DNA from 2 places in the Pseudomonas sp. LR2-20 genome. Region 2 is predicted to be linked to the other one. Evidence: riboswitches for the same ligand, from Rfam matches in the RefSeq annotation. Region 2 holds a riboswitch; the other holds the start of a gene.

Region 1 (23,317 bases), 2.6 Mb from region 2:
CAAGTCGACACGCGGCTGTTCGCGGCACACCTGGGCGACCACGTGGCGCAGGCTGTCACGGGTATTGAGGCCCAGCAAGGTGCCCGCCGGGTCGGCAAACAGGTGGGCGTCGGTCAGTTGCACCACATGTACGGATGCAGGGGAAGAGTCTGGGTGCGGCAACGGCCGTCTCCTCGAACGGATTCTGCGCGAATTATGGCGCTGGATCGGTTGCGAGCAAACACTCGAAACCGACCCAGGTCACATTTCAGCGCACACTTGCCAGTTCGTGGCCGCAGGCCAGGCAATGGCTGAGCCATTCGCCGAGGAACAGATTGAGCTGCGCCTTCTCGTCCGGCTGGTGCATGGCCTCGTTGGGGTACGGGTAAATGCTGCGCAGGCGGCGGGTATGCTCGGCGCTGATCACTTCGGCCATGCGCGCATCGTGATACACCTGCACCTCCAGGTGCGGCACCGGCAGCCAGGGCAGGCTGTGCTCCTGGCGTACCCGCAAAGTGGTGGTGTACGGGCAGGCCAGCAACACATCGAGCACCAGCACGCCGAGCATCTGGTCGCCCTGGGTCATGCCGATGCGCCGCGAGCTCTGGGTGGTACGCATATCGGGCAGCAGGCGCATGAGCCGGGCATAGTTGGCCTCGCAGGCTGCTTGCAGCCCGGCCAGATCGACCCGATAACGCTCACGCAAGAGGTTCACTTCCACATACCTCGAACTTCGTCTTTGTTCAGCGCCAGCCACTGCAGGCTGATGATGGTCGCCGCGTTGCAGATTTGACCATCGCGTACGGCCTGCATCGCATCGTCGAATGACCATACGCGGACACGGATGTCCTCGCTTTCTTCTTCCAGGCCATGCAGGCCGCCCGCGCCTTCACTGGTGCAGCGGCCGAGGTACAGGTGCACGTACTCGTCGCTGCCGCCTGGCGAGGGGAAGTAGCGGGTGATCGGCCACAGGGCACTGATCGCAAGGCCTGCTTCTTCTTCGGCTTCGCGATGGGCGACTGCTTCGGGCTCTTCGGTAGCTTTGTCGATCAGCCCGGCGACCATCTCGATCAGCCAGGGGTTGTCGACCTTGCCCAGGGCGCCGACACGGAACTGCTCGATCAGCACCACCTCATCGCGCAGTGGGTCGTAAGGCAGCACACAGACCGCATCATGACGCACGAACAGCTCACGGCTGATCTCACGGCTCATGCCGCCCGCGAACAGTTCATGGCGCAGGTGCACCTTGTCGAGCTTGTAAAAGCCCTTGAAACAGTTGGCCCGCTCGACGATCTCGACCGCCTTGGGCACCGAATTCAACGTGTCTGACATGGAAATCCTCATGACCTCATTTACCGCATCGCGCCATCCTACTCTGCACGGTTGCCCGTTTCACCCCTTTCCGGCAACCGTTCGCGCACTCGGGACAGCACGCCTTCACTCTGTTAGCTTAGTGGCGAACTGAAGGCCGCGCAGACGGTCAAAGGCCGACTTTTCCTGTTCTGCAAGGATCATCATGACACTTGTCAAACTGACTTCCGTGGCCGTGCTGGCTCTCGCTCTGGGCGCCTGCCAGAGCCTGTTCGCACCCAATTACCGGACCCCGCTCGAGGTCAAGCGTGATGCCTGGGAGCACGTCAAACCTGGCTGCAGCGCAAGCGACTGCCCACTGGTGAACATTGACACCGTGCATTTCCCGGCCCAGCCCAAGCTCGATGCCATCGTCGAAAAACGCCTGCTGCAGCTGACCGAAGACAATCAGCATGGCACCGCGCCAAGCACCCTGCAGGCCTACGAACAGCAATACCTGGCCAGCGCCGACAAACGCAACAGCAGCTACCTGCAAGCCAAGGTACGCGAGCAGCATGACGGCCTGGTGATCATCGAGCTGTCCAGCTACCTCGACAGCGGCGGTGCCCACGGCATGCCGGGGCGCGGCTTCATCAACTACTCGCGCAAGCTGGACAAGGTGCTGACCCTGCAGGACATGCTGGTGCCAGGCCAGGAGGAGACCTTCTGGAAGACCGTGGAAGAGTCGCACCGTGCCTGGCTGATCAGCGTTGGAATGGACAAGGACGCCGAGTTCGTCAAGACCTGGCCGTTCAAGAAGTCGCCGCACATCGCCCTGACGTACGGCGCGCTGGTGGTGAAGTACGAGGTCTATGCCATCGCGCCCTACTCCATGGGCCACGTGGAGTTGAAGATCCCTTACCCACGCCTGAACGGCGTACTCAAGCCTGAGCTGTTTCCCGGCCGCGGCTGAAGCTCAGTAGCCCATGCAGCCCACCTGCCAGCAGCAATGCTGGCAGGGTAGCCCCCAGCTCAGGCGCCTTGGCGGCGATCACGTGATAGGCCGCCACACCCACCACCCAGGCCACCAGTGCCTGCCAATGCAAGCCATCGACCTGTGCCGGCAGGCGGCGACGGCGGATCACGTAGTGGTCCATCAGCACCACACCGAACAGCGGCGCGAACACCGAACCGATCAGCAGCAGGAAGTTCTCGTACTGGGCCAGTGGCGCCAGCAAGGCGATCAGCGTGCACAGCACACCAATGGCCAAGGCCAGGTGTTCGACCTTCAGCGGCAGCAGCACGCCGGTGGAAACGGCCGCCGAGTGGATGTCGGCGAAGGCCTTTTCCGACTCGTCCAGCAGAATCAACAGCAGCGGGATGCCCATGCCGGCGCCTGCCAGGGCAAGCAGCAGCGCATTGACTTCGCCACTGGCGGCAAACGCCAGGGTGTAGGCCACGCCCAGGCTCATCAGCCAGGTATTGCCGATGAAGTAGCCCAGAACGGTGCCACCGAATACATGCCTGCCATTACGGGCAAAGCGCGAGTAGTCGGCGATCAGCGGCAACCACGAAAGCGGCATGGCGATGGCGATGTCGAAGCCTACGGCCAGCGACATCGAACCGTCCCCGGCACGGTTCCACAGATCAGCCAGGTCGGCCTTGGCAAACAGGTTCCAGGTCAGCCACAGGCACGCCCCCAACAGCAGCCAGATCCCCCAGGCACGCAGCACCTTGCGCACGAACGCCAACGGGCCGCTGACGGCGAGCAGGGTGGCCAGCGCGCCGAAACACAGGGTCCAGAGCATCGGGCTGTTCCAGGCACTGTCTTCACCGAACGCCCGGGCACCCAGCAGGCTGGCCGCGTCACGCATGACGATGATCTCGAAGGCGCCCCAGCCCACCAATTGCAGCAGGTTGAGCAATGCCGGCAGGCGCGCGCCATGGCGGCCCAGGCTCAGCCTCAGGGTGCCCATGGCCGACAGGCCGGTGTCACTGCCGATGACCCCGGCAGCCCCCAGCAACAGCACACCGACACCGGTGCCAAGGGCGATGGCCAGCACTGCGCCGGCCAGGCCAAGGCCAGGGGCCAGCATGGCGCCGACCTGCAGCACCATCAGGCCGATGCCGAGGGAGAACCACAGCGAGAACAGGTCACGGGCGCCGAAGATGCGCTGGTGGGTGGGGACCGGGTGGTCGGGGGAGAATTGGCTGGGTGATGTCATTGTTATGTTCGCAGGAAGAATTGATCAGACTTTGCCACCTCCTTGTGGGAGCGGGCTTGCCCCGCGAAAGCGTCAGACCTGCCAAATGCATTGGCTCATCTGAGGCTTTCGCGGGGCAAGCCCACTGCCACAAGGGGACGTGGCGTTCTTACACTTTGTGGTACAGCTGGCTGCCTTCCTGGCGGAACCGCTCGGCCTGCTCACGCATGCCTTGCTCGACGGTCACGTCCACGGCCTCGATCTTGGCTGCGTATTCACGTACTTCCTGGGTGATCTTCATCGAGCAGAACTTCGGCCCGCACATCGAGCAGAAGTGCGCGACCTTGGCCGACTCCTTCGGCAGGGTCTCGTCATGGAAGGCACGCGCGGTGTCCGGGTCCAGGCCCAGGTTGAACTGGTCTTCCCAGCGGAATTCGAAACGCGCCTTGGACAAGGCATTGTCCCGAATCTGCGCGCCCGGGTGACCTTTTGCGAGGTCCGCAGCATGGGCGGCGATCTTGTAGGTGATGATGCCGGTCTTGACGTCATCCTTGTTCGGCAGGCCCAGGTGCTCCTTGGGCGTGACGTAGCACAGCATGGCACAACCGAACCAGCCGATCATTGCCGCGCCGATGCCCGAGGTGATGTGGTCGTAGCCTGGGGCGATGTCGGTGGTCAGCGGGCCGAGGGTGTAGAACGGCGCCTCGTCGCAGCATTCCAGCTGCTTGTCCATGTTCTCCTTGATCAGTTGCATCGGCACGTGGCCGGGGCCTTCGATCATGCACTGCACATCATGCTTCCAGGCGATCTTGGTCAGCTCGCCGAGGGTTTCCAGCTCACCGAACTGGGCCGCGTCGTTGGCGTCGGCGATCGAACCCGGGCGCAGGCCGTCGCCGAGCGAGAAGCTGACGTCGTAGGCCTTCATGATTTCGCAGATCTCGTCGAAGTGCGTGTACAGGAAGTTTTCCTTGTGATGCGCCAGGCACCACTTGGCCATGATCGAGCCACCGCGGCTGACGATGCCGGTGACCCGCTTGGCGGTCAGCGGCACATAACGCAGCAGCACACCCGCGTGGATGGTGAAGTAGTCCACGCCCTGCTCGGCCTGCTCGATCAGGGTGTCGCGGAACAGCTCCCAGGTCAGGTCCTCGGCCACGCCGTTGACCTTTTCCAGGGCCTGGTAGATCGGCACGGTACCGATCGGCACCGGCGAGTTGCGGATGATCCACTCGCGGGTTTCATGAATGTGCTTGCCGGTGGACAGGTCCATGACGGTGTCCGAGCCCCAGCGGATGCCCCAGGTCAGCTTGGCCACTTCTTCCTCGATCGAGGAGCCCAGGGCGCTGTTGCCGATGTTGCCGTTGATCTTCACCAGGAAGTTGCGACCGATGATCATCGGTTCCACTTCGGGGTGGTTGATGTTGGCCGGGATGATCGCGCGGCCACGGGCGATTTCCTGGCGGACGAATTCCGGGGTGATTTCTTTCGGAATGTTGGCACCGAAGCTGTGGCCGGCGTGCTGCTCGTTCAGCAGGCCGGCGGCGCGGGCTTCCTGCAGCTTCATGTTCTCGCGGATGGCCACATATTCCATCTCGGCGGTGATGATGCCCTGGCGGGCGTAGTGCATCTGCGAGACGTTGGCGCCAGCCTTGGCCCGGCGCGGGTTGCGCACGTGGGCGAAACGCAGCTTGGCCAGTTCCGCATCGTTCAGGCGCTGCTGGCCGAAATCGGAGCTCAGGCCGTCCAGGCGCTCGGTGTCACCGCGTGCGTCGATCCAGGCCGAACGCACGTCAGCCAGGCCCTTGCGCACGTCGATGATGACGTTGGGGTCGGTGTACGGGCCGGAGGTGTCGTAGACCAGCACCGGCGCGTTGCTTTCGCCACCGAAGTCGGTCGGGGTGTCGTCCAGGCTGATTTCGCGCATGGGCACGCGGATGTCCGGGCGCGAGCCTTCGACATAGACCTTGCGCGAACGCGGGAACGGTTGCACGGACTGCTGATCGACTTGCGCCGACTCGCTGAGGTTGATCGTTTTTTCTTGTTTGGTCATCACAGGCTCTCCAGACGGCTTCCTAGCAGTGGAATGTCGGGGTGAACCTGAATGGCGTGAACGTACCCGTTGACGGGTGCAGTGCCGGATGTGGGGTGCCTGAAGCTGCACGCAGCTGCGACATTCCCGGACCTGGCACAAGAGGCTCCCCGGGAAGGCGAGCAATCTTGTTCCCTACGCAGGCGCTAACCTGATCAGGTTCAACGGGATCCGCACCTTTGCGATCTCAGCCTTTGCTTCAAGGCACCCCGACAAGAACATGCGCAGTCTAGACTGGAGTGGTCGGCAAAGCCAAGCGGGTAAAACGCAGGGGAGATGAAAGGCGCAACCGATGATTGTTGGCGGATGCGCATGGCACTACACTGGCCCGTCGCTCGATACTCAACAGTTCAGTAATTAAATTTCGTACAAGGATTGCCTCTATGCTGCGCAAACTTTCACTGGCGATAGCCGTGTCTTGTGCGTCCAATGGCGTGGTCTGGGCAGCGGATTTGCCCACGACGGTAAAAACCGATCTGGTCAGTGTTTACCAGGAAGCAGTCGACAACAACGCCGATCTTGCTGCCGCCCGTGCCAACTATGGCGCGCAGAAAGAAGTCGTGCCGCAGGCTCGCGCCGGTTTGCTGCCGAACCTCTCGGCCGGGGCCGAGATGCTCAATACCCGCACCAAGATCGACCAGCCGTCGGCCACCGCCAACCGCAGCGGCAATACCTGGAGCGCGACCCTCGCGCAACCGATCTTCCGCGCCGATCGCTGGTTCCAGCTCCAGGCCGCCGAAGCGGTCAATGAACAGGCGGCGCTGCAACTGTCGGCAACCGAGCAGAACCTGATCCTGCAGACTGCGCAGGATTACTTCTCGGTGCTGCGCGCCCAGGACAACCTGGCGGCGACCAAAGCCGAGGAAGCGGCCTTCAAGCGCCAGCTGGACCAGTCCAACGAACGTTTCGACGTCGGCCTTTCCGACAAGACCGACGTGCTGCAGTCCCAGGCCAGCTACGATACCGCCCGGGCCAACCGGATCATCGCCGAGCGCCAGGTACAGGATGCCTTCGAGGCGCTGGTCACCCTGACCAACCGTGAGTACAGCTCGATCCAGGGTGTGGTCCACACACTGCCGGTGAAGGTACCGACCCCCAACGACGCCAAGGCCTGGGTGGAAACCGCTGGCCGCCAGAACCTCAACCTGCTGGCCACCAACCACGCCGTCGCCGCCGCCGAAGAAACCCTGCGCCAGCGCAAGGCCGGGCATGCGCCGACCCTCGATGCGGTGGCCAAGTATGAAAAGGGCGACAACGACAGCCTGGGCTTCACCAACCCCTCACCGTTCGGCCAGCGCTACAGCGGCGATGTGGAACAGACCAGCGTCGGCCTGCAGCTGAACATTCCGATCTACAGTGGCGGCCTGACCAGCTCGCAGGTACGCGAGGCCTATCAGCGCCTGAGCCAGAGTGAACAGCAACGTGAAAGCCTGCGCCGCCAGGTGGTGGAGAACACCCGCAACCTGCACCGCGCCGTGAACACCGATGTGGAACAGGTGCAGGCGCGCAAGCAGTCGATCATTTCCAACCAGAGTGCGCTGGAAGCCACCGAGATCGGCTACCAGGTCGGTACCCGGAACATCGTCGACGTGCTCGACGCCCAGCGCCAGCTGTACACCTCGGTGCGTGACTACAACAACAGCCGCTATGACTACATTCTCGACAACCTGAGCCTGAAGCAGGCTGCCGGGACCTTGAGCCCGCAGGATCTGCAGGACCTCAAGCAGTACCTGAAGCCGGATTACAACCCGGACAAGGACTTCCTGCCACCGGACCTGGCGGCCGCGGCAGCCAAGAACTTCGAACGCAGGCCTTGAGACAGGTGCTGGCCTCTTCGCGGGTAGACCCGCTCCCACAGGCTTGAGGCCTGCGCTGAACCTGTGGGAGCGGGTTAACCCGCGAAGAAGCCAGCACAAGCATCAGCCAAGAAGCTTGCCCAGCCCATCCAGCAAGCGCTGCAAGGCGCCCTGGTTGGCCCGCATCACCGCCCTGCCCGCCTCGCCCATGTGCTGTGCATCCTGAGGCAGCTCGATCAATCGCCGCACCGCCTCGGCCAGCCCGTCGGCGTCATCGACCTGCTGCAACGCCCCCGCCTCGCGCAACATCGCGCTGATTTCAAGGAAGTTGAACACATGTGGCCCCATGAGCACCGGCAATGCCAATGCCGCAGGCTCCAGTGGGTTATGGCCGCCCGTGGCCACCAGGCTGCCGCCGACGAAGGCGATGTCGGCCAGGGCATAGAGGAACAGCAACTCACCCATGGTGTCGCCGAGCAGCACCTGCGTCTGCGCCTCAACCGGCGTGCCGGCAGAGCGACGTACCGTGGCGAACTGCCCAGCGCACAAGGCATGCACGCCATCGAACCGCTCAGGGTGGCGCGGCACCAGGATCAGCAGCGCATCACCATGCACCTGCAGCAACTGCCGGTGCGCCTGCAGGATCAAGGCATCCTCCCCCTCATGCGTGCTGGCAGCGATCCACAGCGGACGCTGGCTGGCGCCCCACTGTTCGCGCAGTGCCCTGGCACGGGGCTGCAAGTGTTCATCGATCTTCAGGTCGAACTTGATCGAGCCAGTAACCTGCACGCACTCAGGGCGGGCACCCAGCTCACGGAAACGCCGGGCCTCGGTTTCGGTCTGCACGGCGATCAGGCTCATCTCACCCAGCATCGGCCGGGTCAGTTTGGCAAAACGCCCATAACCACGGGCCGAGCGCTCGGACAGCCGAGCGTTGGCCAAGGCCACCGGAATGCCGCGTCGGGCGCACTGGTGGATGTGGTTGGGCCACAGTTCGGTTTCCATGATGATGCCCAGCCGCGGCCGCACATGGTCAAGAAAGCGCCCAGCCGCCCACGGCAGGTCGTAAGGCAGGTAGCAATGCTGGATGCGTGGCTCATCGGCGAACATCGCGCGAATGCGCTCGGAGCCGGTCGGGGTCATGCAGGTGAGCGTGATCGGCAGGTCCGGGTAGGCCTTGAGCAGCGCACGGACCATCGGTGCCGCGGCAATGCTTTCACCGACCGACACCGCATGCACCCAGATCCCCCCCTGGCGCATGGCTGGCAGCTTGCGGGCAAAGCGCTCAGCGATGCGCTGGCCATAGGCCGGTGCCTTGCGCGCGCGCAGGTACAGGCGCAGCGCAACCAGCGGCAGGCCCAGGTGAAACAGCAAGGTATAGAGTGTTCTGTTCATGGCGGCGGAGTTTACCCGATCGCGCGCAGGTGCACCGCAAAGCGCTCGGCCAACCATTGCGCGGCCGGGCCCAGCGGTTCGTCGCGGCGCCAGGCCAGCTCCGCCACCAGCGCCGGCGGGCGCCATTCGCTGTCGAGCTCGACCATGTGCGCCTGGTAGGTCGGGTACTGCACCACATGCCGCGGCAGCCAGGCCCAACCCAGGCCGCGCATCAGCAGTTCGGCCATGGCGTAGAAGCTGTCGGCACGCCAGACGTGCGGGCTGATCGCCTCGCCGCCGGGGTAGCCACTTTGCTGCGGGGTGATCAGCAGTTGCCGGTGCCGGGCCAACTGCTGACGGGTAACCCGGCGTTCGCGCGCCAGCGGGTGGTCGGCCGCACACACCGTGACCATTTCCACACTGCCCAGCGCACGCCGCTCCAGTGCCGCCGGGATACGTTCATGGTGGAAGAACAGCCCCAGGTCGGCACGCCGCTCGGCCAGTTTGCGCGCCACATCGCCCTGGGCGCCACTGGCCAGTTGTACCTCCAGATAGGGATAGCGGCTGGCCAGTTCGTCGAGGCTGTCGATCACCGGCTGATAAGGCATGGCCTCATCCTGGGCGACCCTGAGCAGTGCTTCCTGGCCACGCATCAGCGCCAGCGCGCGGCCATCCAGGCGCTCGCACTGACGCAACAGTTCGCGGGCATCTTCGAGCAACGCCGTACCGTTTTCGGTCAGTTTCGGCTGCCGTCCGCTGCTGCGCTCGAACAGCGTGACACCCAGGTCGGTTTCCAGCAGGGCGATGGCATTGCTGATGGCCGACTGCGCCTTGCGCTGCTCGCGGGCCACTGCGGAAAACGAGCGCAATTCAGCGACCCGCAGGAAGGTGCGCAGTTGTTCAAGGTTCCATTGCTCGGCCATCTACCTATCTCCAATCAAGATAGGTAATGACTTTACCGCATCTGGGCAACCGCTAGAATGCCGAGCCAGTTACCGGAGGAACCTGTCATGAATGCCTACACCTACCTCGCCATCGCCATCTGCGCCGAAGTCATCGCCACTGCCTCCATGAAGGCGGTCAAGGGTCTGAGCACGCCTTTGCCGTTGCTGCTGATGGTGGTGGGCTACGGGATAGCGTTCTGGATGCTGACCCTGGTGGTGCGCAGCATTCCGGTAGGCATCGCCTATGCGATCTGGTCGGGCCTTGGCATCGTGCTGATCAGCGTTGCGGCGCTGGTGGTCTATGGGCAGAAGCTGGATGTACCGGCAATGCTGGGCATGGCGATGATCGTTGGTGGCGTGGTGGTGATTCAGCTGTTTTCCAAAACTGCCGGGCACTGAGGCAGCCTGTATACTTGCCAGCTGTCCCAGTCTTCGAGGTACCGCCATGCCATCCGCCATTTCCACTGACGTGCTGATCGTCGGCGCCGGGGTCGCAGGCCTCTGGCTCAATGCCCGCCTGCGTCGCCTGGGCTACTCGACGGTGCTGGTGGAGCGCGCCAGCCTCGGTGGCGAGCAGACCATCAAGTCCCAGGGCATCATTCACGGCGGCACCAAGTACGCCCTGCACGGTGCCTTGACCGGCGCCTCGGAAGCCATCGCCGACATGCCGCGACGCTGGCGCGAAGCGATCAATGGCAGCGGCGAGCTGGACCTGACCCGTACCCGCCTGCTTTCCGATGCCCATTACCTGTGGTCGCCAGGCACCCTGGCCGGCAACCTGACCAGCTTCTTCGCCAGCAAGGCCGTGCGTGGCCGGGTCGATCAGGTAAAGGGCGAGCAATTGCCACCCGCCCTGCAGGACCGCGGCTTCAAGGGCAAGGTCTACCGCCTGGCCGAACTGGTGATCGATGTGCCCAGCCTGCTCGCCAACCTGGCCGAACTGGCCGGTGACAGCCTGCTCGCGGGCGAACGTGTCGAACCGCTGCGCGAGGGCGACGAGCTGGTCGGCCTGCGCGTCGACGACCGTGAAATCCGCGCCCAACGCATCGTCTTCAGCGCCGGCGCGGGTACCGAAGAACTGCTGCATGCACTGGGCCTGAAGCAACCCGCCATGCAGACCCGGCCGTTGCACATGGTCCTGGCCAAGGGCCCGAACCTCAAGCCGCTCTATGCGCACTGCCTGGGCGGCGGTCCCAAGCCACGGGTGACCATCACCACCCACCCGGCCGCCGATGGCCAGTGGGTCTGGTACCTCGGTGGCGACCTGGCCGAAGCCGATGGCGTGGCCCGCGAGCCCGCCGCACAGATCGCTGCCGCGCAAAAGGAAATTGCCCAGCTGCTGCCCTGGGTCGATCAAGGCCAGGTGCGCTGGGCCACCCTGCGCGTCGATCGCGCCGAGCCCGCGCAGTCCGGCCTGGTCCGCCCCGACAACGCCTTCCTCGCCGAACAGCAGCGCCTGCTGGTGGGCTGGCCGACCAAACTGGCACTGGCACCGGACTTCAGTGACCGTGTACTGGCCAGCCTCGAACGCGACGGCGTGCGCCCGGCAGCTCAGGCCGACCTTGCCGGCTTGCCGCGCCCGGCCGTGGGTGTACCGGCCTGGGAGCAACTGCTGCCATGACCTTGCCAACCTTGCATGGCTTGCACCGCCCTCTGGGCAGCACCGGCTTCGAGGTGTCGCCACTGGGCCTGGGCACGGTCAAGCTGGGCCGCGACCAAGGCGTCAAATACCCCAATGGCTTCACCATCCCCAGCGATGACGAAGCGCGCCTGCTGCTAGCCCAGGCCCGCGAGCTGGGTATCAACCTGATCGACACCGCGCCGGCCTATGGCCGCAGTGAAGAGCGCCTGGGGCCGCTGCTGCGCGGCCAGCGTGATCAGTGGGTGATTGTCAGCAAGGTGGGCGAAGAGTTCGAAGATGGCCAGTCCAGCTTCGACTTCAGCGCCGCCCACACCCGCCGCTCGGTGGAGCGAAGCCTGCAGCGCCTGGAAACCGACCGCATCGAACTGGTGCTGGTGCACTCCGATGGCAACGACCTGGAAATCCTCGAGCAGGAAGAGGTCTACCAGACCCTCGCCGCGCTCAAGCAGGAAGGCAAGATTCTCGGCTACGGGCTTTCCGGCAAGACCGTCGCCGGCGGCCTGAAGGCGCTGGAGCAGGGCGATTGCGCCATGGTCACCTATAACCTCAATGAGCAGGCAGAGCGTCCGGTGCTGGACTACGCTGCCGAACACGGCAAGGCCATTCTGGTGAAGAAGGCGCTGGCCAGCGGGCATATCTGCCTTGCCCCCGGGGTCGACCCGGTGCAGGCCAGCTTCGAGCTGCTGTTCGCCCACCCGGGCGTGAGCAGTGCTATCGTCGGCACCATCAATCCGTTGCACCTGGCCCACAACGTGGCCACCGTCGCCCGTATCCTGGGCCAGCATTGAGTTGCCACCCAGCCAAGATGGGCCTGGAGACTGACCCGACGCAAGGAGGAGCCTCGTGGCGCGTACGCTGATCCGCAAGAACCCGAGCAACTTCAAGACACTGCCGCTGCATGTCGAAGCCACCGCCGAAGGCCTGGTCTACCAGAGCATCGGCATGCCCCTGAACTTCGCCCAGACCCAGCAGCGGCGGCGCGCCATCCAACTCGCCGACAAGCAGCGCTTCGTGGTCGAACTGGCCAACCTGGGTGTGTCCGTGCGCCTGACCCTGCATTGGCAGCACCGTGATTACTGGGTGCTGGTAAGGCAACGGCGCCAGGACCGTGGTGACGTGGTACTGAAACTGATTTCCGGGTATGTCCCCGCCCAGGAGATCAACCTGCCACTGCACACCGCCGTCCAGGAGGTGGCTGAAGAGTGCTTGCTGGAAACCCCGGAAGGCTGGCTGAGCGGGCGCTTCAACGACACCTGGCTGCCAGCCCCGTACGCCGCCGCACTGCATTATCGCGAAGCCTTGCCCTTCGTGCTGACCCCAGAGTCGGGTGCTGCCCGCCCGGTGCACTGCGGCAACCTGATGTTGATGGAACGGCCACGGGCCTATGTGCACTTGCCGACGGCTTCGCTGCAGCTGATCTACGACATGCGCCTGCAGGTGCCGAGGGAGGCCAAGAAACTCAGCCTGTTCCATGTCGATGAGCGGCTGGAAGGCGACCAGCTGGTAGCGCGCCTCAACCGAAAACGGCCGGATCTGTACCTGATGCCGGTACAGGATGGCCAGCCGTTGGCCGAGCTGTACACGCTGAAGAAAGATGAGCTGGTGCCGGCGAGTACCCGCGGGCTGTACCTGGCCGAGAGCTTTGCCCGGCAGGAAGGCTGGGTGGTGGCCGATGAGCGGATTCGCTGGAAGGACTGGGTGAAGCAGCAGGGGCTGGTGGAACGCAAAGCGGCGCCGGCTTCGCATCTGCAGCGCTTTGGTGACAAGGCACGGGCGCTGCTGGAACGGGCCCGCACCTCACTGCACAAGTGATATTCCTGGGCTTGCGCGGTCCATGTGGGAGCAACTGTCTTGCTCAATTTCTAGAATCTGGCGCGATACCTGTGGGAGCGGCGGTTCGGCGCCCCGATTTACCCGCGAACACCGGCGTAGCCGGTGCCATACACCGAGTTGCATTCTGCGCGGGTGAATCGGGGCGCCGAACCGCCGCTCCCACAGGGGCCGCCAAAGCGGCCCAGGGCTCGATCAGTTCTTGCGGATCTTCTCGACGATCGCTGTGGTCGAGCTGTTCTCGACCAGCCCCAGCACCTTCACGGTACCGCCATAGCCCTTGACGATATCGGCACCCACCACCTGGTCGATACCATAATCCCCGCCCTTGACCAGCACATCTGGCTTGACCTGGCTCAGCAGGTTTTCCGGCGTGCCTTCAGGGAAGCTGATCACCCAGTCCACCGCGCCCAGGCCCGCCAGCACAGCCATGCGCCGGTCAACGCTGTTGATCGGACGGCCCGGCCCCTTCAAGCGGCTGACCGAGGCATCATCGTTTACCGCGACGATCAGGCGATCACCCTGTGCCCGCGCCTGCTCCAGGTAGGTGACATGCCCGGCATGGAGGATATCGAAGCAACCGTTGGTGAAGACGATCTTCTCCTTGTGCGCCCGTGCATCGTCGATGGCCAGCAGCAACTGCTCCAGGCCCAGGACACCACGTTCGGAACCTTCCTCACGCTGGATTGCCCGGCGCAACTCCGGCGCACTGATTGCGGCGGTACCCAGCTTGCCGACCACGATGCCAGCAGCCAGGTTGGCCAAGGCCACGGCGTGCGGCAGGTCTTCGCCTGCGGCAATGGCAGCCGCCAGGGTAGAGATCACGGTATCGCCAGCGCCGGTCACATCGAACACTTCGCGGGCCCGGGCTGGCAGGTGCAGCGCCGGCTGACCGATGCGCAGCAGGGTCATGCCGTGCTCGCCCCGGGTTACCAGCAACGCGCCAAGGTCCAGGTCCTGCAGCAATTGCAGGCCTTTGGCGACCAGTTCGGCCTCATCGGCGCAACGGCCGACAATGGTTTCGAACTCGCTGAGGTTCGGAGTGATCAGGCTGGCGCCACGGTAGATGGAAAAATCCTTGCCCTTGGGGTCGGCCAGAACCGGAATACCCTTGGCACGTGCGGCCTGGATCAGGCTCTGGTGGTTTTTCAGCGCGCCCTTGCCGTAGTCGGACAGGACCAGCACCTTGACACCCTCAAGCAGGCTGTCGACTTCCGCCCCCAGCGACAGCGGGTCGGTGGCGAACGGCTCTTCGAAATCGATGCGCAGCAGTTGCTGGTGACGGCTCATGACCCGCAGCTTGACGATGGTCGGCTGGTGCGCGATGCGCTGGAACACCGAACGCACGCCAGCGGCCTGCAGGCTGTTGGCGAGGCTGTCGGCGGCCTCGTCCTGGCCGGTGACACCGATCAGCGAGGCTGGCGCGCCAAGGGCGGCGATGTTCAAGGCAACGTTGGCCGCGCCGCCGGGACGATCCTCGATCTGATCGACCTTGACCACCGGCACTGGCGCTTCCGGCGAGATACGCGAAGTACCACCATGCCAGTAGCGGTCGAGCATGACATCGCCGACCACCAGTACCGGGGCTTGATCGAAACGCGGCATGGACAACTTCATGGGCAACCCATATGAAAAATAATGAACAGGGGCAGGATATTAGCACAGGGTAGGCGACGGCTTTACGGCCAGATACACCCTGGAAAATTCCCGTGACAATCGGGGCCGATTCGGCCCCGATCAAGGCGGGTCAGGTGATATCGGCTTTTACCGGCTCATCCAGGCCCATGGCATGCAGGCGGGCATAATGGCCATTGGCCGCGAGCAGTTCGGCATGGGTGCCGCGCTCGACCAGACGCCCCTGGTCCATTACCAGGATCAAGTCGGCCTTCTCGATGGTCGACAGGCGGTGGGCGATCACCAGCGTGGTACGGCCCTGCATGACATGATCCAGGGCCGCCTGGATATGCCGCTCGGACTCGGTATCCAGCGCCGAAGTGGCTTCGTCGAGGATCAGCAGCGGCGCATTCTTCAGCAATGCCCGGGCAATCGCCAGGCGCTGGCGCTGGCCACCGGAGAGCAGCACGCCGTTTTCACCGACTTCAGTATCGAAGCCCTTGGGCAGGCGGTCGACAAACTCCTTGGCGTAGGCGTCCGCAGCTGCCGCTTCGATATCGGCACGCGGGGCGCCCGCCAGGTCGCCATAGGCGATGTTGTTGGCCACGGTATCGTTGAACAAGGTGACGTGCTGGGTCACCTGGGATACATGGCGGCGCAGGTTGCGCAGGCGATAGTTTTCGATCTCCACGCCATCGAGCAGAATCTCCCCCTGGTCGTGGTGGTAGAAGCGCGGGATCAAGGCCGCCAGGGTCGACTTGCCGCTGCCCGAGCGCCCGACCAGCGCAATCATCTGCCCAGGCTCGGCGACGAAGCTGATGTCGCTCAGCACTTCGCGCTCGGTGCCGGGGTAGGTGAAGCTCAGGTTGCGCACTTCCAGGCGGCCTGCCACACGGTCCTTCTCTACGGTACCGTTATCGAGCTCCGGCTGCTCATCCAGCTGCTCGAAAATGCTCTCGGCACCGGCCAGGCCTTTCTGGATGGTCGAACTGACTTCCGACAGTTGACGGATCGGCTTGGGCAACAGGCCTGCCGCCGTGATGTAGGCCACCAGGTCACCGGCAGTGGATTCACCTCGCAGGAACAGCACCAGGAACATCAGCGCCGCCATGGCGGTATAGATCACCAGCTGCAGCAGCGGTGTGTACAGCGAGCCGGTCTTGGTCATGTGCAGCTGCTTGTCGGTGTTGCTCTGGCTGGCCTTGTCGAAGCGCTGCTGTTCGTAGGCTTCACCGCCGAAGCTGCGGACCACCCGGTAACCCTGGATGGTCTCGGAAGCGACATGCGTCACGTCGCCCATGGCGGACTGGATCTTCTTGCTCTGCTTGCGGAATTTCTTGCTGGCAACGCTGACCATCACCGCGATCACCGGCAGGACAGCGACCATCACCAGGGTCAGGTGCCAGTTCATCCACAGCAGGTAGCCGAACAGGAACACCACCGTCAGGCCTTCACGGATAACGACCTTGATCGCATCGGTGGCGGCCCCGGTGACCATGGTCACGTTGAAGGTGATCCGCGAAATCAGGTGCCCGGAGTTGTGGTTGTCGAAATAGCGGTTGGGCAGCACCAGCAGCTTGTTGAACAGTTCCACGCGCAGGTCATGCACCAGGCACAGGGAAACCTTGGCCAGAAAGTAGTTGCCCAGGAACGAGCCCAGGCCTTGCCACGCCGCGATCAGGATGATCAGCAGCGGAACCGCCTGCAGCAACTGCAGGTCGCGCAGATAAGGAACATTGGGGAACAGGACTGCTTCCGGGTTGCTCAGCCCGTCGACGAAATATTTGAGAATCCCGGCCAGCATGGGCTGGGTCGAAGCAAAGATCACGAAACCAACGATGCTCAGCAGGAAAATGCCGACATAGGGTTTCACGTAGCTCAGCAGCCGGAAGTAGATCTTCAGGCTGGAGCTGTGCTCCGCCGGTAGCGGTGTTTCGGCCATCATCGAGCTCGCTGTTCAGGTTGAGCCGGAAATTTTACCACAGGCGTCATTTTCGGCACGTACCCATGGCAGCAACAGGGTAAGGCCGACCGGCAACCAGCTGATGAACCACTCTGCACGCGGGGTACCGGTGAGGCTGGCGGCATCGAACTGCATGGCCAGCGTCGAGAACACCCAAAGCCCCATCAGGAGCTTGCCCAGCAAGGTGTGGCGGGCCCGCACGATCTCACCGAAGGTGAACAGCCAGACGGCAATCCACAGCAGCATTCCCGGCAAACCGAGCTCGATCGCCACATGGGTAAACAAGTTGTGTGAATGGTCGAATTGCAAACCGGCGGCGTTGACCCTGTAAGACGCGCCCAGGCCCAAACCGCGCCACGGATGCTCGCCAATCATGCCCAGCACCGCTTCGAAAATTTCCGGCCGGTACGATGAGCCGCGCTGGGTGATGACGTCATACATCACGTAAAAGGCCAAGGCAGTCGCCAGCAGCGCGCCAAGGGCCAGCAAGCGGCTGTGTCGATCACGCCGCCACAAGGGTGCCAGGACCACTGTCGCCAGCAATGCAAGCACTGCCCCGCGGCTCTGGCTCAGCACCGCAAAGGCAGCGAGGCAAGCAACTGCCAGCGCCCAGACAAGCTGGCCCATACGTGCATGGGGAACTTGATACAGCAGCAACAGTGTCGCAGCGCCAATGACATAGGCGCCCAGGATCGGGTGGGAGATCTCGCCGATACCGGCCAGACGCGCCAGCAATGGCTGGCCCTGAAAAATATAGAAATGAATTATCGAGACCAGCGCCGCAAGCGCCAGCAGGCCGCCGCCAATCTGCAACAAATGCCGCATGCGATCGCTACCACCTTGGGCCAGCAAGGGGAAAGCGAGCAGGAACAGCGCTATATAAAGCAGGCGTTTGACTTCTCGCCCCGGCTCCATGGCCGATGACCAGGCCAGACTGGCTCCACCCCACACCATGAGCAATAGCAAGCTGCCCCACAAGGCGGGCTGGCGCCGCCAAGCTTCGACCAACACGCCACGCGCCGACCAAGCCAGCAGCAGTGTCGGCAACCACAGGAAGGCAATCAGTCCTTGCTGGTACAACTTGTTGCTGGGAGCCAGCGCTATGGCGCCGAGAAACCAGACCAGCCCGAACCCCAGCCAGACTTTGGCCCAATTTTTCTGATACAACATCCCTTCTCCCGCTGGATCCATAACACCATCATGGTGTTAAGGCATAAATTTCGGCATTATGGCCGGTCATTTTCAGTTGCCGGACGACAAGGTCCTATCCATGCAATGCTCCCACCTCTCCCAGGTCGACTTCGATCAGCTGACGCTTGGCGCCCAGGTATTGGAAGCTGACAGCCACGGGGCAAAAGTCTACCTGCTCGAGGATGGAAATTTCCTCAAGGTTTTTCGCCGCAAACGCCTGATTTCATCTGCACTGCTACGACCTTACTCCCAGCGTTTCGTCGATAATGCCGAGCGCCTGGCGCAGCTGGGCATCCCTACCCTCGAAGTGATCAGCCAGCACAAACTGGACCTGCCGGGCCGCACGGCGGTGCTGTATCGCCCCCTGCCGGGACGCACCCTGCTGCAGCTGTCGCGTGAGGAGGGCTTCAGCTGGGATACCACTCTGCCGCAGCTGATCAAGCTGATCCATCAGCTGCATCGCAATGGCATCTATTTCCGCTCGCTGCACCTTGGCAATGTGGTGATGACGCCTGATCAGCGCCTGGGCCTGATCGACGTGGCGGATATGCGCTTCATGCGCCCACCGCTGTCGGCACGCATGGTCCGCCGCAATGTGCAGCATATGGTGCGTTACATCGAGCGGGAGAAACTGGGCGACCGCTTCCCACTGGCTGAATTCGAAGCCGCCTTGCTGGTACGCTGAATCTCAGCCACGCAGCAGGCTTGCACTGCCTTCGCGGAAAGCCTGCCAAGCCGCTTCGGGCGCCATCGCCTGATGTTGCCGGGCAGCCAAGGCCAGACCGCAAGCCGCATCACAGTGCTTTATCAACTTCACCCAGGCCCCCACATCACCGACCGGTAAATAGTGGCCTGAGTCCTGTAGCTGCTCACGGAACACCGGCAAGTCGCTGCAAATGACCGGCACATCGGCAATCACCGCCTCCTGCACCACCAGCCCCAAACCTTCGGCGCGCGACGGCACCATCATCCAGTCAAATGCCCGGTACAACTGCTGTACATCATCGCGATGGCCACACAGGTGCACACGACCGGCCAGGCCAAGCTCATCGATGTGCGCCTGCAGAGCCGCCCGCAGCGGACCTTCACCGATGATTGCCAATTGCATGCGAGGTTGTTGGGGCGCGACCTGGGCAAAGGCTTCTATCAGCACCTCGAAGCCCTTGCTTTCGACCAATCGCCCCACTGCACCAAGCACAGGCCCATCGGCGTGCGACAACGCCAGCGCCTGGCGAGCCTGTTCGCGACTGAGCAACGGCTCGATGAAGGCCCGCGGCTCGAACGCCACGCGCAAAGCCTGCACGGGTCGCCCCAGCTCATGCGCCAGCGCGTGAGCGAGCGTCTGCGAAACAGCTGCAACGCTTAACCGATCTTCAGGCAGACTGCACAACAAGCCCAGATCGCGGTGTGACAGGCGGGTCCGGCCATGGAACAGCACCTTGGCACGCAACTGGGGCAGTTGCTCCAGCAGCGGAAGCACCAGGCGCGCGACACCAATGCCATCGAGCAACACGACCTCGGCACCTGCTTCTATCAGCGCCTTGCGCAAACGCAAACGCAGCCACGGACGCATCAGCCGCCACAGGCCGTGGCCCTTGAGCAAACGCTGCGGCAAGTGCCACTCGCGGATTTGCCCTTGCCCATGGCACAGACCACTGCCCAGCAGCAGCCAGTGACTGATTCGGGCATCGCCCCCCGCTTGGGATAGCACTTGCTGGTGAACCCTGTGGATGGACATGAACGGCTTTCCGCCCGCCCACATCACGTTGACAATGTTCATGGTGATAGCGCCCCTGTCCGGTACCAGCCTGGTGGGACTGAAGAGTCAGCTGACAAGAAAGGTAATTCCCATACCGATCACGGCGCCGATTACCAGCATCACTGCAAGTTTCGCCTGCTCACGCTTGCGCCGCTTGGCCTTGCGCCGGACCTCCTCGGGCAAGGTCACGTGCTTGCCGAAGCCCGTATGCAAGACCGCATCGCCCTCCAGCTCGACCGCAGTCAGATTAAGCTCGGCATAGCGCCGGGAAAGTGCTTTCTCACCAGAATAGGCGGCAAATGGCGCACACCGCTGATAATCACTCAATCGACGCAAGCCCGGATTGAGCGAGAACGCCTGCCAATCTGCCTTTTCCGACAGCAGCGGATACAACGGCACCCCAGCGATCACCTGGCGCGCCCCCAGAGAAATGTATGGGCTGTGGATCGCCAGGTCATGGGCATGGCTACGCAACCAGACCTGCAGCACCCCCGGACTGACATCGAGGACCGCCTGGGAATCCTCTACGAACGCCTCACGGTAGAACTGCCAGTCATCTTCGCAATGGAAGATGTAGGTCGTCTTGACGTGGCTGTAGGCCAGGTCGATCGAGGCCAGCTGGCCAAGCTTGGGCCGGTTGACGAACACCGTGCAATAGGGCTTCCAGTGCTCCGGCACAGCACCCTGCACGGCATCGTCACCAGAGTCTTCAGTGATGAAGACTTCGCGTATGGGCGCGGTATTGTAACGATCGAAACTCTCAAGGGTTTGCTTGAGCAGATCGAATCGACCGCAACTGGTCACAACCAGCGTGACTTCGCTTTCCTGAGAGAAACGCACCGTACTCCCTCCGCGCTACCACGATCAACTTTTCACTGCCCGTCCCTGGCCGCACACGCTCTTGTGGCTAAAAGCCCAGCTTCAACCGCAGCTGCTGCCATGCAGACAATGGCGGATGGGGCCTCAGTGCTGGACGCAGGTGTTCAACGATGCTACGGCCAACTTCGCCGAAACTGAAGCGCGATACGGCCAGTTGACGACCATTCTCGGCAATTTTCCCAGCAAGTACCGGGTCGGCGCGCAAAGTACGCAACTTCGCCTGCAAGACCGGGATGGTGTCGTAGAACACCACATTGTGCATGTCCTGCAGACCGAGAGCGCGATTTTCCTCCTCGCCCTGGTCGAACGCCAGCAGCACGCAGCCACAGGCCATGGCTTCGAAGTTCTTGATCATATACTCGCCCATGCCGACATCGGCACTGACGAAGAAACGAATACGATTCAGCGTGTTGCAATAGTCCTCACCCGACTTGGTGCGGGTCACCACCAGGTTCTCGACCCGCCCCAGTTCATCCAGCAGCGCCTTGCGCCCGCTGTAGGCAACACTGTTGGTGCTGCCGACGAAGGCCAGTTCGATATCGCGCTCGCGGCCTTGGTCGGCGAGCAGCTGCTCATCGTAGCCCTTGGGCACGAACACCGCGTCAAAACCCTCCTGGCGCAGGCGTTCGCTGACCATGTAGCCCGAGCTGATCACCCGCGCCCAGGGCAGCTTGCGGTAATGCGCGCTGAACTTGCCGGTGTACTTGCAGGGTATGTAGTTCTGGTAGGCGTCATGTTCGAGAATGACCAGGTTGGGTACCGTGCGGATGAATGCTACCTGACGGATCTCTTGCTTGAAGCGCAGGAAGAAGACAATGCGGTCATAGCGCTCGACCTGCACTTCACGCTTGAAATAACGGCGCAGGTTGCGCTGGTCTTCGCTGCTCAGCCAGCGCAGGTCACATTCACAGTTGGCCGCGACGCCGTCGTACAGGCGATCGAGAATCGCGCGCTGTTCCTTCTGTACCAGAAATAGGACTTTCATTGCTTTCCTTGGGCGCTCTGCGCCACCGCGGTCAGGTTTAGAGCTCACGCCGCCAGAACAATTCGTGCCGGCGCACGGCCTTGCGGAAGAACTCGTTCTCCCCGTAAGGCGACGCTCGGCGCCCGGCCAGCCAGCGCTGCAGCAACCGGCGCAGGCGGCGCTTGAACGGTGCCGGAGGCTGCAGGTCGTGCATCATGCCCAAGGCCATGGCCTTGTCACGCTGGGTGGCGACATCCAGCAGCAACGCGCACGGCGCCCAGGCCTGTTCGGCGCTCAGTTGCGGCGGCAGGGCCACACCATCGCCGCTGTCACCCATTGGCCAGCGGTCGTTGTCATGCAGGTGGTTGGCGTAACACAGCAGCGTCTGCGGCTGCCAGGCCAGGCCCTGCAGGGCCTCCAGGACGGCCGCCTGGGCACAGACATGATCAGGATGTGGGTCGAGCTGCGGATGCGGCATCACCAGCACCTCGGGCCGAGCCATGTCCAGCAGGGCGCGCAGGTCGGCCAACAGGTTGTGCCAGGTTGGCGCACCATCGCGGTCGGCCGGCAGCGGAAACGGATTGAACTGACGGAACGGGCGGATATCGGCCATGTCTGCTTCGCGGGACACGGCAGGCTGATCGGGGGCCGCCTGCATGGCAGGCAGCTGCAGGCAGAAGTACCCCAACTGCACGCAACGCGATTCTGGTACGCCGCCCCAACGTGGCACGGCGATGCTGTCCCAGGCGCGCAGGCGGCCCTTCAGGCGGGCAGCCTCTGACTTGCCCAGGCCCATCTGCTGATAGTGCTCGGCCTCGATCTCACCTGCGGTCAGGGTCACCACCCAAGCCTCGTCCGCCTGGCTGTACAAACCATAGGCAGCCAGCTCGGCATCATCGGCATGCGGCGCGATCACCATCACGCGGCGACGCTGCAGCTCGACACGGGGGGTTATCCACAGGCGTGGCTCGCCCTGCAGCCGGCAATGGCGCCCGCGCAGGCGCAGCGTGCCCGCCTGCAGAGCTGACGCCAGGCCGGTAAGGTTGAGGAAGCGCAGCCCATCGACACCACGTTCGAAGGTTTGCCGGTCGCCGAATTCGGCGCCATGCAGCTCGACCCGCGGATCCAGGAAGCGCCCTAGCCAGCCACTTTTCACCCGTACTTCAAGCACCAGGGTTTCATCGCCCTGCAACGCCGCATCCGCCTTGAGCAGCCCGTCACGCAGCACGACCGGCGCTTGGTGGCTCAGTTCGCCGAAGCGATAGGCGTAATCCTCGCCGGGTGCATAGAACAGGTGATCGGCGAACCAGGCCTCGTGAGCGGCCCAGAGCAGCGGCAGCAGCAACAGCGGCAGCCACCACCAGGCAAAGACCCCCAACGCTACCAGTACGACCAGGCTGGCAAGCAGACCCAGGCGCTTGTTGCGCCGATGGCGCTTGAGCAACTGCTGTTTGCGGCTCACGACTGGAATACCGGCACAGGGTTGCACCAACGGTCCTTGTACTCACGGTCGGCACGACCGAACGAGAAGCGCAGCGGCTTGTTGCGCGCACGGGCATCTTCCCAGGCCGCCTGGGTATTGAGGAAGCTCAGCACGCTACCGGGGCTGAAGGCCTTGGTTTGCGGATCGACGCCGCCGTTGATGTATTCCACGCTGATCCACTCTGGGGCTTCGACGCGATACACCAGCTGAATGGCGATCGGCTTGTCCTCGAGCATCAGCACCGAGCCGATCAGTAGCTCACGCAGGCGCTCCAGCACATCGGCCATGCGCTCGGCACCGGTGGCAGGGAAGCCCC
Region 2 (8,346 bases):
CACGGCCAGGCGCGCTTCACGGCCCTGAGCGCCCCAGCGGGCCAATTCTTCGCAGGCCAGGCGCAATACCTCCCAACCCAGCTCGATGATGAAACCGCTGCGTTCGGCCAGACCGATGAAACGGTCCGGGTACAGCAGACCGAATTCAGGGTGGGCCCACCGTACCAAGGCTTCATAGCCCATTACACGGTGGCTATCCAGGCGGATCTGCGGCTGGTAGTGCAGCACGAACTGGCGCTCGGTCAGGGCCGTGCCAAAGGCTTGTTCGAGGGTGAAGGCCTGGATATCGGAAAGGTTGAGCGAAGGGTCGAAGAAACGGTACTGGGCCCGACCGGCCTGCTTTGCCGAGTACATGGCGGCATCGGCGCAGCGGATCAGGCTGTCGATGTCCTGGCCATCGCGCGGGCAGATGCTGACCCCGACACTGGGGCTGGTGTTGACCTCCTGGCCGTCGAGGGCATAGGTGGCTGAAAGTTTCTGTACCAGCATACGCACCCAGCTATTGATCTGTTGTTCGCTGCGCTCGCCCGCCAGCAGCACGACGAACTCGTCGCCGCCAAAGCGCGAAGCCTCGTCGCCAGGTTCGAGCAGGCGCTGGATGCGCCCGGCCACTGCCTGCAGCAGCAGGTCGCCGATCTTGTGCCCGAGCGAGTCGTTGATCGATTTGAAACGGTCCATGTCGATGAACAGGATTGCCATCAAGCGGCGCTTGCCGCGCTGCCGGGTCAGCGCCTGCCCGGCGACTGCGACGAACTGGCGGCGGTTGTGCAGGCCGCTGAGGTGGTCGGTGGCGGCGGCGTGGCTGCTGCGCCGGTGTTCGTCTTCCAGGCGGCCGATCAATTGCTGGTTGACCTGTTGCGCTTGCTCCAGAGCGCTGAACGCCTCTTGGCGTTTGCGTAGCAGGCGCAAGGTCCAGGCCAGGCTGGCGAGGATCATCAGGGTCATGCTCAGGTTCAGCCAGAACTGGCGCGAATAGGCCAGCGCGGAAGGGGCGAGAATCTCGTCATAGCGCTGGCTGACCACCACGCTGAAGCCACGCTCGGGCACCCGCCGGTACAGGCTCTGGTAAGGCACGCCGGCAGCGTACTGGGTCAATTGCCCGGCCGCATCGTCGGCATCTGCCAGGTCCGGTTCGAAGCGCTCGCCTGTCACCACCACGCCGCGGGTATCGATGCGCAGGTGCTCCTGGCCATCGTCCTGGACCAGGCGCATCACGCCGCTGTCACCCAGGTCGATGTGCTGGAACAGCACCGCCAGGTAGCCGATGTCGAGCTGCACCACGAGCATGTTGTCGATCTGCCGGCCCGGCAGGTCGGTCAACGGCAGCAGAAATGGCAGCCAGTTGGGCAGGGTTGGCGTTGAGGTGCCTGGGGGGACCTGCGCCAGGAAGGGTTTGAAACCGTAGTGGGCGACATGCACCTGCAATTGCTTCAGCCAGTCGCTCGGCAGTGCCGCGGCTTCATCGCTGTGGCTGGCGGAAAGCAGCCGACCCTGGCGGTCGTAAAGGCTCATGCGTTTGAACACCGGGTCCTCGGCCAGCAGCCTGGCCAGGCTCAGGTTGCCCTGGCGCAGCGTCTTCATGTCGTCCTGGGTCACCCGGCCCACGGCCTGGGCGCGGTCGACCAGCTGGCGCAGGTTCTCGGCAACGATACTGGCCAGGTTCAGATGCTCGGCCGCCTTGGCTGCCAGTGCAGCCTGGCGCGCGGCGGCCTTCTGGCTGAAGTGCAGCCCCCAGAGGAAGGTCAGGGTGGCTGCGCAGAGCATCAGGATCAACAAGCGCAGGAGGCTTGCGGAGGAGAGAGAGCGGCGGATCACTGCTGGTATTCCCGACCCTGGGTGATGGTCGAAAAATACGACAGAAAGATGACTGCCTCATGACCGATGGCTAAATGCCTTTATGGTTTCCCCCGATCAGCCAAGGGCGCCTGTATGCGCGTGGTCTCTTCCTGCAGGTAGGTGATCAGCGCGGTGATCTCGGTATCGCCCAGGCGCATGTTGGGCATGGCCAGGCGGTTGTACTGTTCGTAGAGCAGGGTGGCCAGCGGTTCCTTCTCGGCCAGCATCTGGTCCGGTTCCTTCAGCCAGCGTATCAGCCAGCTGGGGTCGCGTTGCTGGGTCACACCGAGCAGGTCGGGGCCGATACCGGGTTGGCCGGGTTCGGTGTTACCCACGGTGTGGCAGGAAGAGCAGCGGGTGCGGAAGATCTGTTCGCCGCTGCTGGGCGGGCGGATTTGCGGGGCATTGGCGTAGTCGTTGGTCATGGCGCTGGCCTGTTTCCAGTTGTGCAGGCTGTTGCCCAGGCGGTCGGCGAGGATGTACGGGCTTTCGAAGGGCGAGGCCTTCATCCAGCGGCCCGTGGCCTGGTTGCCGATGATCAGGCTCAGGTTGTGGTCCTTGGAGCGGCCGTTTTCCAGGCCTTCGATATACAGGCCCAGGCGCCGGCGCAGTTGTTCGATATCGTCGGGTTCGCCGGTGAGCAGGGTCCAGCCGGGGCCGATGCCGAACTTTTCGGCGTAGCGCTTGAGGGTGGCGGGGGTGTCGTTGTAGGGGTCGATGCTGATGGAGTAGAGGAAGATGTCCTTGCCGACCCGGTCACCGAGGATTTTCTGCACCTGGCGCAGGCGGGCGGTTTCCACCGGGCAGGAGTCGGTGCAGCCGGTGAAGATGAAGTTGATTGCCACCACCTTGTCCTTGATCAGGTCGTCGAAGAAACGCACCTTCTTGCCGTCCTGGGTCACCAGCGGGGTGTTGGGGAAGTAGCTGGCGCCCCACGGTGTAGCCGCCACGGCCGAGGGGGCGGATTGGGCTGGATTGATTGGCCAGTAGTGGGTACCGGCGGCGAACAGGGTGAGGGCAAGCAGAACACGCCATGACAGGGCCATGATGCGATCCTCTGTTTTCTTGTGTGGTGGTTGACCGCCTTATCGTCGCCAAGCCGGGCTCCCACAGGCATTTCACATCACTGTGCTCGCTACCTGTGGGAGCCGGCTTGCCGGCGATGGGCCGCGTGGCGGCCCCGCTGTCACTTGATGCTGATGGGCGCCGTTACGCTCTGGCCCAGTGCTGACTTCACGGTGATCGTCGCCGGCGTCGCCGGGCCGCTGCCGGTGGTGGTCGTAGACAACCGCCAGCGCGCCCCGGTGGATGCCGTCGTCAGCGTTGCCGTGCCCAGGTTCAGCGGCCCACTGGTGGTGGCTGCGGTTACCGTGATGCTGTTGCCGCTGGCCACCGAGGTGGTGCCGGAGATGTCCCAGGTGTAGCGGTTGTTGCTGCGCACCTGCACCACGGCGCTGCTGACCTCGATCTTGTCCGCCACCACAGCAGGGCCCACCGCAACATTGACCGTCGCCTGGGTCAGCGAATCGGCACCCTTGGCGTCGCGCGCGGTGTAGGCGAAGCTGGCGGTGAACGGGGTGTCGACCGTGGCCGGCGGCGTGTAGGTCACGCTGGTGCCGTCGGTGCTGACCGTCCCCTTGCCGGAATCAGGCTGGTTGAGGTCCTTGACAGTCAGTGGCAGGTTGCCTTCGGGGTCGGTGTCGTTGGCCAGCACGTTGATCACGATCGGCTTGCCGGCCGTGGTCGCGGCACTGTCGTTCACCGCCACCGGTGGCTTGTTGGCCGTGTCGGTGTTGTTGTTGCTGGCGGTGCGGAAGGTCGGCAGGCCCACCGAAGCCATGTACTGCACGCCATCCCAGCCTGGCAGCGGCGTCGGCATCACCTGGAATTGCCCAGGGTGCTCGATGTCCCAGCGCAGCAGCATCGAGTTGTCTTCGTGCTGGGTGTTGTGGCAGTGCTCCATGTAGGTACCGGCGAACTCACGGAAGCGAATGGCCATTTCCACTTCGCTCGAGGAGTCGGCGTCCGGGCCGATGCGGTAGACGTCTTTACGTGCCCATTTTTCCCATTCCGGTGGCGCCTTGCCGTCACGGCTGAGGATCACACCTTCCTCGAAGTGCACATGCACCGGGTGGCTCCAGCCGCTGCCGCCGTTCTTGATCTTCCACACTTCCAGGGTGCCGTCGCCGCTGAAGCCGGCCTGGGTCGCTTCGCTGGCCAGTTGCGGTGCGGCGGAGATGCGCCGTGGGTCCATGCTGTAGCCAAAGCCACCGTCGGTCTTGATGGTCCAGGGGGTGGTGTCGGTGCCGTCGGAGCGACCGAAGGTGAACTCGCGGTGGCGCGCGGCCTTGATCTTGGCCTGGTCGGCGACGGCCGTGCGGTCGATGGTCAGCGGGATCATCTTCAGGCCTTCGGCCTTGCCCGGCTTGGCCGGTTCATAGGCGCTTGGGTCCATGCTGACGTCGGTGCCGCTGTAGGGTTGCACGACCAACTGCATGACCTTGCCGACTACCGGGTCGCCTCTGTCCCATTCGGGCCCGGTGCTGGTCTGCTTGATCACCGCCTTGTACTTCTCGGACAGCACGTCGGCCAATGAAATGGCCTGTTTCGGGCCCTTGCCGGTTTCGTGCTCCATGATGTTGACGATGTACAGCTTGTCGCCAACCTTGATCCCGTTCTTGGCGAAGTTGATGATGATGTCGTAACGCTCGGCGATGCCTTGCAGCGGCAGGATGCCGTTGTTGTCGTCGGTCTTGCCGTCGCCATTGAGGTCCATGGTGCCGTCGAACGGCACGGCGTGTTCCATGATGTTGCCGTCGTTGGCGATCATGTGGAATGGCACCCGCGCGTACGACACGTTGGAGCCGGACGGCCCCTTGAACTCGCCACTGTTGCCGGCGATTTCACGCACCACGGCAAACTTGAAATAGCGCGACACCGAGCCGTTGAGGATACGGAAGCGGTAGCTGCGGGCGCGCACCTTGAGTTTGGGCTGATACTGCCAGTTGACCAGCACCTGGTCGCCGAGGAAACCGTCGGTGTTGAACGGGTTGAACCACAGCTGGCCGTTCTGATCCCAGGCCTTGTCGGCGATCACCAGGTTGACGTCATAGTCGCGGTTGCCCCACGGCATGGCCGAGCCGCTGGGGAAGCGCAGGTTGACGCCGTCCTGCAGAGCTTCGTTGCCGCGGTCGATGGCGCTGTAGTAGTTCATCATCACGGCGTTGCCTTTGTAGACGTTCTGCGCCGTGAAATCCATCATGTGGTCGTGGAACCAGTGGGTACTCATGGTTTCGTGCCAATCGCCACGAATCTTGATGCTGCCGTTCTGGCAGGTCTTCAGCCCGGGGTTGGCGTCGTTGACGAACAGCGTTTCACCCGGCGAGCAGGGGAACGCGGCGCGCGGATCTTCGGCACGGGTGTTGATCGTGTCGTAGCCGGCCAGCTGGATCGGCCAGCGGTAGTCATAGTACTGGCCAGGGAAGAAGTAGGCGTTGGCAAAGCCATCGCTCTCGGCTGGCGAGTGGCCGTTGTGCTCGTGGGTGGAAATGGTGTGCAAGCCAAAGCCTGCGTTGGCTGCCGGGTCGATCGGCAGCGCGTTGTAGTGGCGCATCAGCACCGGCTGGCCATAGCGAACCATCAGCAGCTTCGGCGGGAAGGTGCCGTCGAAGGTCCACAGCGATTTGTGGTTCTGCTGCGGGAAGTTCGGGTGGAAGCGGGGGTCGATGCCCTTGGTGGTACCGAGGGTGGTCGGGATGTCCGAGGTCTGGTAATACAACCCGCCCGGCGCGAACTCGCCAACGGCATAGTTGTGCAACTGCTTGCGGTCACGCAGCCCCTGGTTGATGCGTGCACCCGCCTGTGCGGTCTTGAACGCTGCCTGGGGGTAGAACTCGTTCCAGCGCTGGTGCGACCAGCCTTTTCCTGGTGGCCGGCCTTCTGCCGGCGAGCCGACCGAGTTGCGGTTGAGGAACATCTCGATCTGCGCCTTCCACGGGTTGCGGTCGAGGGTGTTGGCGTACTGGGTGGGGAACGGGTACAGGCCCGGCTGCTTGAGGAAGGCTTCCAGGGCGTTGCCGTTGGGACTGCTGCGGGCCACCACGTCAGGGTCTTGCGCAGGGGCGGCGCCCAGCGTGGGGACCGGGAAGGTCAGGTTTGGCGGTGGTAGGTTGGGGTCGAGTTTCTCCGGGCCGAATTCTTCGAATAGCAGCAGTTGCTGGGTGAACGGCTGCGCCCCGAACAGCGGGCTCGGCTTGCCATTGGTAGGGTAATTGCGTGACGTCTGCAGGGCAGGCGGCAGTACGTTGTCGACGCGGTTGGAGGCACGATCGCCGTATACCCCGTTTTGCAGTTCCAGCGAACCTTGGTTGGCTTCGGGCAGGTTGAAGAGGTTGAGCAGTGCCGGGGCCGGGTCGGCCGGCTGGTCATCGTAATGCGACGGGTCTGTCGGCGGTGGCTGGCTGACATCATCCATTGTGCTGGCCATGGCCGAGATCAGCCCAAGGCTGAACATCAGCGCGGTCACGGCGGACAATTTGAAGGCGTGGCTGTTGGGGTGGATCACGGCAGGGGTTTTCATTGCCTGGTGCCTCGCTCACGGCTAAATGGCTATGGGCCATCAATGGCGTATTGCCGGGTTTTTATGGCCTGAGCAACGGCTGTGCCAACACATCTTTTGGTAAAGCTTTGTTAAACAATTCCTTGTGGCGCCTGAGGCGCGCTAAATAACGGGGTGTCAAAGACCGGGTGTAGGCCCCCAAAACTGGGCAGGGCTGGGCCCAACTCCGGTGATGGGAGTGGTGACAATTGGTGATCGGCGCTGTATACCTGTTGCCCACCAAGGGGAGCCCGGCAACGGGCTGAGAAACCGCTGGCAGCTGCAGCGCGGTGACCCTTCGAACCTGATCCGGATAATGCCGGCGAAGGGATGGGACTGCCAGACCTGCCTTTTGCCGGCCTCACTGTGAGGCCACACCATGAACGAACGCTTCAGCGAAACCCTGCAACGCCAGAACCAACCGACCTGGTCGGCTGCCGTCGGCCACCGTTTCGTCAGTGAACTCTGCGCGGGCAGCGTGGCCGACCCGATCATGGTCCGCTACCTGGTCCAGGACCACCGCTTTCTCGACAGCTTCCTGACCTTGCTCGGCGCCGCCATCGCCACCGCCGACACCTTCGAGGCCCGCCTGCGCTTCGGCCGCTTCGCGGGGATGATCTCCAGCGACGAGAACACCTATTTCCTGCGCGCGTTCGAGGCGCTGGACGTCAGCCCCGCGCAACGCACAGCGCCTGCAGACACTGCACCTACCGCCGGTTTCAAGGCCATCATGCGCGAGGCTGCTGCCACCCGTTCCTACGCCGCCGCGCTGGCAGTGCTGAACGTTGCCGAAGGCCTGTATCTGGACTGGGCTCTCAAGGCACCCAAGCCGTTGCCCGCCAACTTCGTCCATGCCGAATGGATCACCCTGCACGACAATCCGGCATTTTGCGATTTCGTCGCTTTCCTGAAGTCCGAGCTGGACCGGGTCGGCCCCCAGGAGGCCGCATTGGCCAGTGACTTCTACAAACGCACCGTTGAGCTGGAGCTTGCCTTCTTCGACGCCATTTACACCGAGGAGGCGTGAGCATGGATATTTTCGAGCGTTTGAAGGCTGCGACTGCCGGGCAGTGGCACAGCTATGTCGACCACGACTTCGTGCGGCAGATGGGCGAGGGTACCCTCCCGGAAGAAGCCTTCCGCACGTACCTGATCCAGGACTACCTGTTCCTCATCCAGTTCGCCCGCGCCTGGGCCCTGGCCGCCTACAAAAGCCGCTTGCCGGCGGATATCCGCGCCGCCCAGGCGGGCCTTGCGGCGATTCTTGACGAGACCGAGCTGCACCTGCGCTTGTGCGCGCGCTGGGGCTTGTCCCAGGCCGATATCCAGGCAGCGCCGGAACACCAGGCGACCGTGGCTTACACCCGTTACGTGCTCGACTGCGGCACGGCCGGTGACCTGCTCGAGTTGCATGTGGCCCTGGCACCGTGCGTGATTGGCTACGCCGAGATCGGCCGCACGCTGGCGCAGCGCATTGGCGACTTGAGCGAGCACCCGTACCGGGAGTGGATTGGCGAGTATGCCGGGGAGGCTTACCAGGGCGTGGCCGCGGCGGCGCGCAAGCATCTGGATGAACTGGCGGCACGGAGCATGACCGAGCAGCGGTTTGTCGAGCTGGTACAGATCTTTGGCCAGGCTTCGAGGCTGGAGGCTGATTTCTGGCAGATGGGGTTGGATGGCGTGGCCTGAGGCCGGGCTAAGCCTTCAATCGCGCGTTTTGGGCGAGTTTTGTAAATCGCCGTGCACATGAACCGCACGGCGATCCGGTCGCGTTTGGGCAGGGTGCGGAAGGTGGTGACCCCATCGAGTACGTCGTATTCATAAATGCGCCCACTGCCATCCAGGTCCTCCTGCGCGACCAGTCGATCCAGCTTGTCCCAGCCAAAATGATAGGACTCGTCGTTTTCATTGGT

The links. Region 2 has a riboswitch for thiamine pyrophosphate ahead of OCX61_RS13870 (TenA family protein). Riboswitches for the same ligand answer to the same signal wherever they lie in the genome.
Region 1: it holds a riboswitch for thiamine pyrophosphate, as region 2 does, so the genes downstream of both, thiC (phosphomethylpyrimidine synthase ThiC) here and OCX61_RS13870 (TenA family protein) in region 2, are expected to answer to the same signal.

What each region holds. Positions count from the first base shown of each region.
Region 1 is NZ_AP025944.1:547,238-570,554, reverse strand. It holds gene cpdA (3',5'-cyclic-AMP phosphodiesterase) at 1-162, opposite strand, end outside; gene OCX61_RS02360 (DUF1249 domain-containing protein) at 248-700, opposite strand; gene OCX61_RS02355 (NUDIX domain-containing protein) at 691-1,311, opposite strand; gene OCX61_RS02350 (RsiV family protein) at 1,496-2,242, shown strand; gene cytX (putative hydroxymethylpyrimidine transporter CytX) at 2,211-3,494, opposite strand; gene thiC (phosphomethylpyrimidine synthase ThiC) at 3,643-5,523, opposite strand; TPP riboswitch at 5,678-5,784, opposite strand; gene OCX61_RS02335 (TolC family outer membrane protein) at 5,946-7,379, shown strand; gene waaA (lipid IV(A) 3-deoxy-D-manno-octulosonic acid transferase) at 7,482-8,753, opposite strand; gene OCX61_RS02325 (LysR family transcriptional regulator) at 8,765-9,655, opposite strand; gene OCX61_RS02320 (DMT family transporter) at 9,743-10,075, shown strand; gene OCX61_RS02315 (NAD(P)/FAD-dependent oxidoreductase) at 10,122-11,297, shown strand; gene OCX61_RS02310 (aldo/keto reductase) at 11,294-12,106, shown strand; gene OCX61_RS02305 (metal ABC transporter ATPase) at 12,162-13,130, shown strand; gene hldE (bifunctional D-glycero-beta-D-manno-heptose-7-phosphate kinase/D-glycero-beta-D-manno-heptose 1-phosphate adenylyltransferase HldE) at 13,344-14,765, opposite strand; gene msbA (lipid A export permease/ATP-binding protein MsbA) at 14,896-16,704, opposite strand; gene OCX61_RS02290 (O-antigen ligase family protein) at 16,720-17,895, opposite strand; gene OCX61_RS02285 (serine/threonine-protein kinase) at 17,996-18,601, shown strand; gene OCX61_RS02280 (glycosyltransferase) at 18,605-19,696, opposite strand; gene OCX61_RS02275 (glycosyltransferase family 2 protein) at 19,742-20,515, opposite strand; gene OCX61_RS02270 (glycosyltransferase family protein) at 20,583-21,539, opposite strand; gene OCX61_RS02265 (PIG-L family deacetylase) at 21,577-22,980, opposite strand; gene OCX61_RS02260 (antimicrobial resistance protein Mig-14) at 22,977-23,317, opposite strand, start outside.
Region 2 is NZ_AP025944.1:3,115,069-3,123,414, reverse strand. It holds gene OCX61_RS13885 (putative bifunctional diguanylate cyclase/phosphodiesterase) at 1-1,815, opposite strand, end outside; gene OCX61_RS13880 (SCO family protein) at 1,896-2,882, opposite strand; gene OCX61_RS13875 (Ig-like domain-containing protein) at 3,023-6,415, opposite strand; TPP riboswitch at 6,667-6,781, shown strand; gene OCX61_RS13870 (TenA family protein) at 6,813-7,460, shown strand; gene tenA (thiaminase II) at 7,457-8,122, shown strand.